One region of the Paenibacillus sp. Y5S-9 genome, then DNA from elsewhere that is predicted to be linked to it. Evidence: riboswitches for the same ligand, from Rfam matches in the RefSeq annotation. Region 1 holds a riboswitch; each other region holds the start of a gene.
What was found. A riboswitch is a leader RNA that binds a small molecule or an ion and turns the genes downstream of it on or off. The one in region 1 is predicted to bind thiamine pyrophosphate.
Positions count from the first base shown of each region.

Region 2: it holds a riboswitch for thiamine pyrophosphate, as region 1 does, so the genes downstream of both, V6669_RS04505 (ECF transporter S component) here and V6669_RS17670 (thiamine phosphate synthase) in region 1, are expected to answer to the same signal.
Region 3: it holds a riboswitch for thiamine pyrophosphate, as region 1 does, so the genes downstream of both, V6669_RS02320 (ABC transporter substrate-binding protein) here and V6669_RS17670 (thiamine phosphate synthase) in region 1, are expected to answer to the same signal.

Region 1 covers NZ_CP145887.1:4,015,116-4,018,280, forward strand. Annotated here, with positions in the region: gene thiO (glycine oxidase ThiO) at 1-798, opposite strand, end outside; gene V6669_RS17670 (thiamine phosphate synthase) at 813-1,508, opposite strand; TPP riboswitch at 1,702-1,811, opposite strand; gene V6669_RS17675 (ABC-F family ATP-binding cassette domain-containing protein) at 1,887-3,165, opposite strand, start outside.
Region 2 covers NZ_CP145887.1:1,014,858-1,018,022, reverse strand. Annotated here, with positions in the region: gene V6669_RS04510 (ABC transporter ATP-binding protein) at 1-1,139, opposite strand, end outside; gene V6669_RS04505 (ECF transporter S component) at 1,140-1,733, opposite strand; TPP riboswitch at 1,964-2,073, opposite strand; gene V6669_RS04500 (copper amine oxidase N-terminal domain-containing protein) at 2,235-3,165, shown strand, end outside.
Region 3 covers NZ_CP145887.1:487,366-490,530, reverse strand. Annotated here, with positions in the region: gene V6669_RS02330 (VOC family protein) at 1-199, shown strand, start outside; gene V6669_RS02325 (NAD(P)-dependent oxidoreductase) at 217-972, shown strand; TPP riboswitch at 1,118-1,230, shown strand; gene V6669_RS02320 (ABC transporter substrate-binding protein) at 1,540-2,580, shown strand; gene V6669_RS02315 (thiamine-binding protein) at 2,797-3,087, shown strand; gene V6669_RS02310 (ABC transporter permease) at 3,087-3,165, shown strand, end outside.

The DNA.
Region 1 (3,165 bases):
AATATAGATATCCTCTGCATACACCGTTCTGTCAGGTCTGTACCCTGCATGTTCATCCGAGAACTGAACGGCGGCTATTTCACCTTTTACCGACCACACAGGCAAGCTCAGATTCACATGTCTCATCAACTCTTCACTCTGTAAACCAGCCGCTATAATGACATGTTTGCATGTTATCTCACCGATCGATGTGGTGATCCCCTGCACGCCGTGTTCGTTTGCTCGCACGCGTATATCCTGTATGCCCTCCATAACCCGTGCTCCCAATGCTTGAGCGGATTCGGCGTATGCCTTCGTTAGATGGACTGGAAGAATCTCACTCTCGTAAGGCCTGTAGTAGGCTCCATACGTATCTCTGTTAATCCAAGATGCCTCCTGCTGCACAACGGAACGATCCCACCATACCTCATCAGCAAAAACAGACAACGCAGACCTCCGATTGTCCTTATAACTGCTTAATTCACTGTATGATCGAAAAGGGGTTAGGAATCCATGGCGTTGCAGGCCAGTCTCTACCTCACTGAGTGTAGCCATTAGCACCTGTTGCTCGATAAGTAACTGTCTACTCTGCCTGGCGAGCTTAGCCATCAAAGGATGAGCAAAATCCTCACTATCTGCCCCCAGCATTCCAGCCGCTGCGCAAGAAGTGCCTCCTGCAATCGCCGAACGCTCCAGCAACAGAACATCCTGTCCACGGGAAGCAAGCTCATATGCAATGGCACAACCAACAACGCCTCCACCTACAATAATCGTTTCTGCATGAATCTTGTCCGGATTATCAGTTACAATCTCTTTCATCCTCTCATCTCCTTTCAGTCGCGCAGACCTTCGGTAGCAACGATAGCCTGCCTTAATGATGCAGCGGCCCGATCCGGTGAATCGCTCGCCCATACATTCGAGATCACAGCAACTCCCTGTGCGCCTGCAGAGCGAATCGCGTGAATGTTTCCCGGTTCGATGCCACCGATCGCCATGACAGGAATGGAGACACTCCTGGACACTTCAGCAAGGGCATGTAATCCTCTTGGGTCAAGATCAGGCTTACTGTTGGTTGAGTAGACATGCCCGAAGAAAAGATAATCGGCTCCCCGTTCTTCAGCGATTTTTGCCTCATCGATGGAATGAACAGATACACCCAGACGAAGGCGCTGCACATTGCTTATAACAGCAGGGTTATAATTTCGTATCGCATCTTGCCCCCAATGTACACCGCCATAAATGTCATTCTGTGAAGGAAGTTCTGAACTATTGATAACAATGCGGCAAGATGGAATGCCAACGCTACGCAGACTTTGAGCCCAACCGATCTTGTCTTGCCATGTGAGTTGTTTTTCTCGTATGTGAATATAGTCCACCAAAGGCCAAACGTCCTTTGCAGCTTTTACAAAAGATGCCTGATCCCCTGCACCCGTAGATACAACATGCAATTCAAATGATTCTTGAACATGTTCATGAGAAATTACCGTACTGTTCATCTCCTTCCAGACTTGAATGCTATGAAAACACAAAAAAGCCACTCCCGTAGGGGAGTGGCTGCGTATTAATTATAGGACCAGATGACTGACTGATACATACAGTTCATTTCGTGCAATAAAGCTATAGACCTTATAGCCATAACGTTATACACGCAACTGCATGTTTCAATTTACTAAGCAAGACGGTTGAATTCTTTCGAATTGCCGTTTGCTCACGTCATTCACTGAAACGCGCTCGCCACTTCCCTACGCTGGTATGATCCAGATCAGGTGCAAAGGGTCCGGAATCGTATTCTTCCATCTCAGCCGCATCGTGCGGCCCCCCTAGTGTTCATATGAAGTTGTAGCCTATGTTACCATAGACGGATTTTTTTGTCACCGTCATTTCTGTTAAACATTGTCTTAAATCGTCTAGTTTTTCTCAGACCATTCTTCGACATTCCATGTTTTGGTAACCCAACCCTCGTAGAAATCAGGTTCATGAGATACCAGTAACACCGTTCCCTTGAATTCTTTCAAAGCACGCTGCAACTCCGCTTTAGCTGTGACATCCAGATGGTTCGTCGGCTCATCAAATAGAATCCAGTTGCTTTCACGCATCAAGAGTTTGCATAAACGAACCTTGGCTTGTTCTCCACCACTCAGCATATTAAGCGGACGAGTAATGTGCTCATTTTTCAACCCGCAGCGAGCGAGATGACCTCGGACCTCATTTTGGGTCAAATGTGAAAACTCATTCCAGACATCCTCAATCGGCGTGATATTCCCAGCACGAACCTCCTGCTCAAAATATGCCGTTTCGAGATAATCTCCTAAGAAAGTCTTTCCACTGAGTGGAGATATTTTTCCCAGGATGGTTTTCAACAGCGTCGATTTACCCACACCATTACAACCTACGATGGCAATTTTCTCACCACGTTCGATTGTCATTGTCATCTTAGGCAGCAAAGGATACGTATATCCAATTTCAAAATCAATACCCTCAAAGACCGTTTTGCTGCTCGCACGGGCATCCTTAAATTTGAACGTTGGTTTGGCCGCTTCATCTGGGCGATCAATACGTTCAATTCTGTCCAACTGCTTCTCCCGGCTCTTCGCTCGACCTGAAGTTGAAGCACGTGCCTTGTTACGCTGAATGAAATCTTCCTGCTTCTTGATGTACTCTTGCTGCTTCTCGTATGCATCAATATGCTGGGCTTTATTCATATCAGCCATCTCGAGGAACTTGTTATAGTTCGCTGCATATCTCGTTAATTTGGCAAATTCCAAATGATAAATAACATTTACGACTTCATTCATGAATTCCGTGTCATGGGAGATTAAGAGGAACGCGTGCGGGTAGTCCTTCAGGTAACGTGACAGCCATTCAATATGCTCTACATCCAGATAGTTGGTCGGCTCATCCAGTAACAGAGCTGTAGGTTTCTCGAGCAGAAGCTTGGCAAGCAGCACCTTGGTACGTTGTCCACCACTTAGAGCTGCGACATCCCGATCAAGACCAATGGCGGACAAACCAAGACCATTAGCCATCTCTTCCACTTTTACGTCAATCAGATAAAAGTCGCCCTGTTCCAGTTGTTCCTGAATATCGCCCATCTCTTCCAGCAACTGCTCCAGCTTATCTGGATCTGCATCTGCCATCTGGTCCGTAATATTCATCATTTCTTTTTCCAATTCAAGCAACGGAAGG
Region 2 (3,165 bases), 3.0 Mb from region 1:
GCAATTTGATCTGCAAGCTGCTCCGTTTTGCCAGAAGGCAGACCGTCCACCTCATAATGACCTGTTGTTTTCAGGATATTCATCAGAGATAACAATAATGAACTCTTGCCAGCTCCATTAGCTCCGACAACACCAATCCAGTCTCCATGCCATACCTTGGCCTGCTCCACCTGAATAAAGGGTGTTTTCCCACGCCATCCGGTGAACTGGTGCAAGTCCAGTGCAGGCTGATAGGTGGGTGATCCAGGTGATAAGGATGAACCATGAGATATGGGAAATAGGCCCGGTGTATCGGGTAAACCCGACGATTGCTGTGCTTCCAAGCTTGAGATGTTCTGATTCACACACACTTGAAGCTTGCCAGAAGTACTTCCCTCTTCTGCCTTCGTTGCCTGCTCTCGCTCCTCCCATATGCCTGGATACCAGATTCCATAATCCTTCAGCTTGCCTCGTTCATCCGTGAATACCTGCTGCGCTGGCCCATCCGCCACAATCTTTCCTTCAGGTGACAACACAATGATGCGGTCGACCATATCCACAATCTCGTTTATTTTGTGTTCAACGATGATGATTGTTTTGTCACTGGCGACACGTTTAACGGTATCCCACACCTGGGAAGTGCCCTCATCATCCAGCAGTGCAGTGGGTTCATCCAAAAACAATACCTCCGGGTCCATGGCAAGCATCGAAGCAATCGCAAGACGCTGCTTCATCCCCTGTGACATGGACTGGATCAATACACGATTCTGTTCAAAGGATAACCCCACTTGTTTCAGATAATATTCAATCAGAGCCGGCATCTTTTCACGTGGAATATTTCGGTTTTCCAGAACAAATGCGATCTCTTCATCCGTAAAGGACATACAGAACTGGGTATCCGGATCTTGAAAGACCACTCCTGCTTTGGCGGGAACCTGAATATCATCACATTTCATCGGAATCTCAACCGAACGTGGAATTAAACCGCTCAGAATTTGCAATAACGTTGATTTACCGGAGCCGCTAGGGCCAAGCAACAGCACTTTCTCTCCTTGACGCACAGAAAGAGACAAGCCTTGAAATACCAAGGCTTTCTCTCCCGGGAACTTGCATCTTAGATTTGTCACACTTACCGCTTGCGAATTCCCCTCTCCGCTCATCTAATCCAGCGCCTCATAATCCTGTTTGGATACCGGTCTGAGGGAGCGTGTTACACCGGTCAGTTCCAATGCTTTTGCGAGATAATAAGCGAACACTCCTGCAATCAGGATGCTTCCGATGAAGCGGAATCCGATAAATAACGTATAATTCCAGGCCGAGAGTGAATCAATATACCCGTACTGATAATCCAGCACAAGCGAAGCCGCTGCGGCTCCTATGGCTGCAAGACAAGTGACAAACAGATTGGTTTTGCGATACAAAAAAGCGGCAAAGAATATCTCGGCTCCCAACCCTTGCAACAAACCATACACAAGTGTGGACATGCCCCATTCACTGCCCAGAAAAGCACTTACCGTTGAAGCCGCAACCTCGGCGAGAATCGCCACGCCTGGTTTACGAATGATAACAAAAGCAAATGTGCCCGCCATAAACCACATGCCGTAGATCATCTGCTCCGCATGAACGCCGAATGGTTTCATCAAGTCATATGTAGGTCCCCATATCTTGTAAATCACCCCAAACACTACTGCGATCACGATGGTTACCAGAATATCCGTTAGTTTCAATCGCTTGTTGCCTGCTGTTGTTGCCATGTTCTCTACGTCCTTCCTTTGTTCCCTGTGAGGGTTATCATAATAAACGAAAAAGCCTCCCCGGTTCCGGGCAGGCCTTACGCGCAGTATACAATCCTCACAATGTGTAATGGATGGATGTCGAAAATACGGAATATCAACCATACCCCATCCGCCCTGGCATATACACCACCACAGCTCAAAGAAGGTCAGTTGTTCATCCACGTTCATTCCTCACAATTCACCCTTACATATCGCAAATCCTTGTTCTCTACGCTGGCATTACCCAGATCAGATGTACGGTCAGCGGCACAAGGCCACTCTCTCAGCCCAACTTCATTGAGCTCCCGGTTCACTTATTTCATTGCTTCTAATGTACATCAGATGGGTATTTGTGGCAATCCCTAGAAAAAGCTTTATTTGGGGTAACAGGGAACAGGACATCGGATGGTTCACTTTCCATAATATGAAACATTTAGGTTATGTAGTCCGTCTTAAACATTAGAAGGGAGATTGATAGTGATGAAAGATTACAACTCTGTTTGGCAGCTTAAAACATGGAAAATGGTCCTTGCCGCTTCGATACTCACCGCAGGCACGGCACCTGCCTTACTCTCATCCACTGTGGCGGAAGCCGCAGCAACCAAACCTAAACCGACAGCTTATATTAACAATGTTCAAGCTCAATATGATGTTGTCATACGGCAGGGTATTACGTACGTGGCATTGACGGAGCTTCAATTCCTCGGCAACTATACGTTTGGTTACAATAACAAAACAAAAGAGATCAGCATTAATACAGGCAGCGATAAGTATGTCCTTACACCTAACAGCAAAACAATGAAGAAAAATGGTCAAAATGCGACATTGTCTTCAGCGCCGATTCTGGTGAATGGTAAAGCGATGCTTCCGCTCCGTGCCGTCGGTGAAGCTTTTGGTGCCAAGGTGCAGTGGAACCAGAAGGCCAAGGAAGCCTACATTTACACTACCGATGCTACGATTGTAAAAGAATATAACAGTTCCGATCTGACTGTGGCGCGTGAAGCCGCACTGCATCTGCCCCGCTTTTCTGAACTGGGACAAGCACGTCTGGACATTCGCAACCCTTTGGGTCCAGTGGATTCATCCATTGAATACATTTTTGAACAAGGCAAAAAAGATCGTTTCTTCGTTGTTGAGGATAACGATCTGATCAGTTATTATATCCTCAAAAATGGAAGTGCCCTACTACAATGGCAGGCCAACATCAGCAAAAGTGCTGGAACCATCGGTGACCTGTTCTTTATTAAAACCAAAGCCGTTGCTGAAGCAGGGACTCGTCCTTCCGTAGCAGGTCAAACACTCGTATCATTCAAGTACTCTCGCATGCTTGAAGAAACCTCTTACGAAATCATGAACAAATTGGGCTCTATTGATACCGGTTCTGTTACCCCCGAGAAAGGCAAAATCATCG
Region 3 (3,165 bases), 3.4 Mb from region 1:
ATACAGCGACAAGCTGCCTTCCGAAGGTACGGTGCACCATTTTGCGATCCACGTGGATGATCTTGATTCTGAGTACAAACGTATCCAAGCCACCGAAGCCGAATTTATCGATGGAGAGATTATCACACTGCCTAACGGTTACCGCTACTTCTTCATCTATGGACCTGAAAAGGAATGGATTGAGTTCTTCCAGCGCTAAGAATTGGAGTTGATTTCATGAACATTTTAATTACGGGCGCAGCCGGGAAAATTGGACGTGATTTGTCCCAATACTTGTCAGAAGCATATCACCTGCGACTAACGGATTTGAATACCGACAGACTGCAAACGTATCAAGAAACCCGTCATGAGATCATGACACTGGATGTGACAGACCCCGAAGCCTGTCAGCATGCATGCGAAGGCATGGATGTGGTTGTACATCTGGCGGGAGACCCTTCCCCGCATGCCGGATTCTATGAATCGTTGTTGGATATCAATATCAAAGGTACATTTAATGTATTCCGTGCAGCTAAAGACCAAGGTGTACGAAGAGTCATTCTTGCAAGCAGTGCACAGACGATTGAGGGGTATCCCATTGATGCTCAAGTCTATCCGGACATGCCAACACGCCCACGGAATTTGTACGGGGTTAGCAAATGTTTTGGAGAATCACTCGCTTCCTATTTTGCGTATACCGAGGGTTTACAAAGTGTTGCGATACGTATAGGTGCATATGATGATTTTCAACCAGACGGACCCGTGCTGGAGGCAAGGGATATGAGCGCGTATATTAGTCCGGCTGACTTGTGTGATTTGATGTTCAAAGCAATTACAACTACTGATCTGGAACCCTTCACCATACTGCATGGGATCTCGAATAATCGGTTTAAACGATTGAATCTGGAAACCACTCAGAAACAGGTAGGTTATGAGCCCAAATCCGATGCTTTTGCACTCAGTCAGATTGCCTTATATGATTCCCCACGATAATTATTGAAAATAACACATCCAAACAGACTGTTATACATATGTATAACGGTCTGTTTGATAAGTTCATACGTGTCCCCATCCAGTTCCTGACTGGACACGTTCCACCGGCTGGCCTATAATTACACCTAGTAATGCCCGTAACTTCATAGTTTCCCAGGGGAGTCGGAATTGGCCGGCTGAGAGTGTATCCCACCAAGATACTAACCCTTAGACCTGATCTGGATCATGCCAGCGTAGGAATCGGAGTATATCGAAATGGCACAGCCCTATGGCTGAACGCCACCTCTCTAACGCCTGCACGCGTCCCGGATTACGGGACGCTTTTTTTGTTACTATCAGAAAGTATAAGTTTGGAAGCATCACCTTTCTGATATTGCATGAAAAACTGCCGCTAAACGCGGTCTGGCTTCCTTGAATGACATCGATGGACGTTTTATTTTCGTTCAAAAATAACGTCATCCAGATCTCAACTGGTATAAATCTGTCGATTTATGCAAGATGATTGGATATGAAGCCAAGGAGTACCCCGTGCCAATCGGCCGGACATACCGAAGGAGAGAATCACAGATGAAATGGCGTAAAACGATAGGATTGTTGCTCTTATGCGTGCTTATGGTGACTGTAGCCGCATGTGGCGGCAAAGAAGCTGCCCCGGCAGAACAGAACAGCAACACAAATAAGGAAAGCAGCAACGAAGGTGACACTGCCGCCTTAAAGGATATTAAAGTGGTGCTCGACTGGACACCAAATACGAATCATACCGGCCTGTATGCGGCTGTAGATCAAGGTTTTTACAAGGCCGAAGGCTTAAACGTAGAGATTGTTCAACCAGGTGCCGGTGGCGCGGATACGATGGTTGCCTCCAATGAAGTACCGTTTGGCGTAAGTTATCAGGAGAGTGTAACTCAAGCCCGCACACAGGGTGTTCCTCTCGTCTCCATCGCAGCAGTTATTCAGCATAATACATCCGGGTTCGCTGCTCCGGCGGATCGGAATATCAAATCACCGAAGGATTTTGAAGGTAAAACCTATGGCGGTTGGGGTTCCCCAGTCGAAGAAGCCGTGATGCAATCCATTATGGAAGGCGACGGAGCAGATGTATCCAAAGTGAAAAACATTAACATGGGTGACGCTGACTTTTTCACCGCAGTGAAACGGGACATTGATTTCGCATGGATTTTCTACGCTTGGACGGGGATTGAAGCCGAACTTCGCGGGGAACCAATCGACATGTTATATGTGAAGGATTATTCAGAAGCATTGGATTATTACACACCTGTCCTTGTAACAAACGAGCAGACGATCCAAAACGACCCTGAGCTGGTGAAAGCATTCCTGAAAGCCACCTCCGAAGGGTATCAATATGCGATTGATCATCCCGAAGACGCGGCGAACATTCTGATCAAGGCTGTACCGGATCTGGACAAGGAATTGGTCCTGGCAAGCCAGAAGTGGCTTAGTCCCAAGTACACAGATGACGCCACGCGCTGGGGTGAGCAAAAACAGGAAGTGTGGCAGAACTACACCGACTGGATGTTTAGCAAAAAACTGCTCGATGAACAGATCGATGTAAGCAAAGCATATACAAACGAGTTTTTACCCCAATAAAAATTGCTTAAGTTTAACTTTTTTACACAAGAACGAAGAGTGCAGAACCCATCTGAAGAAACAAAGTGTTCGCCTTTATCCCCGGATTTCCCCATTGAAAATGGATTCAAGAAATCTGGGGATAACAGCGATCAGAAGAGGGTACTGCAATCGGAGTGATAAGTGTAAACCTGGTTCAATTCATGCAATTTATCACGAAAGGAGCCGTGATCTCTCATGGCAAGCACACTACTTAGCATTCAGGTTATTCCCAAAACGCCAAATGGCGAGAATTCTTATCCTTACGTAGATCGCGCCATTGAAGTTATTCAGCAATCCGGCCTGAAATATCAGGTGAACGCGCTCGACACCACGATGGAGGGAGAACTGGAGGAACTGCTCGAGGTTGTCCGTAAAATGCACGAGGTACTTGTGGAGGCTGGCAGCCCAAGCATCATCTCCCAGATCAAAATCGCCCATAGCCCTGCTGGCTTCAGCATGGATACCCTGACGGAGAAGTATCGCTAATGCATGCCTATTTCAAAAATGTATGGCCGCCCATTGTGGCGGTTATTCTCTTTATAGCGATATGGCAGGGAGCCGTCT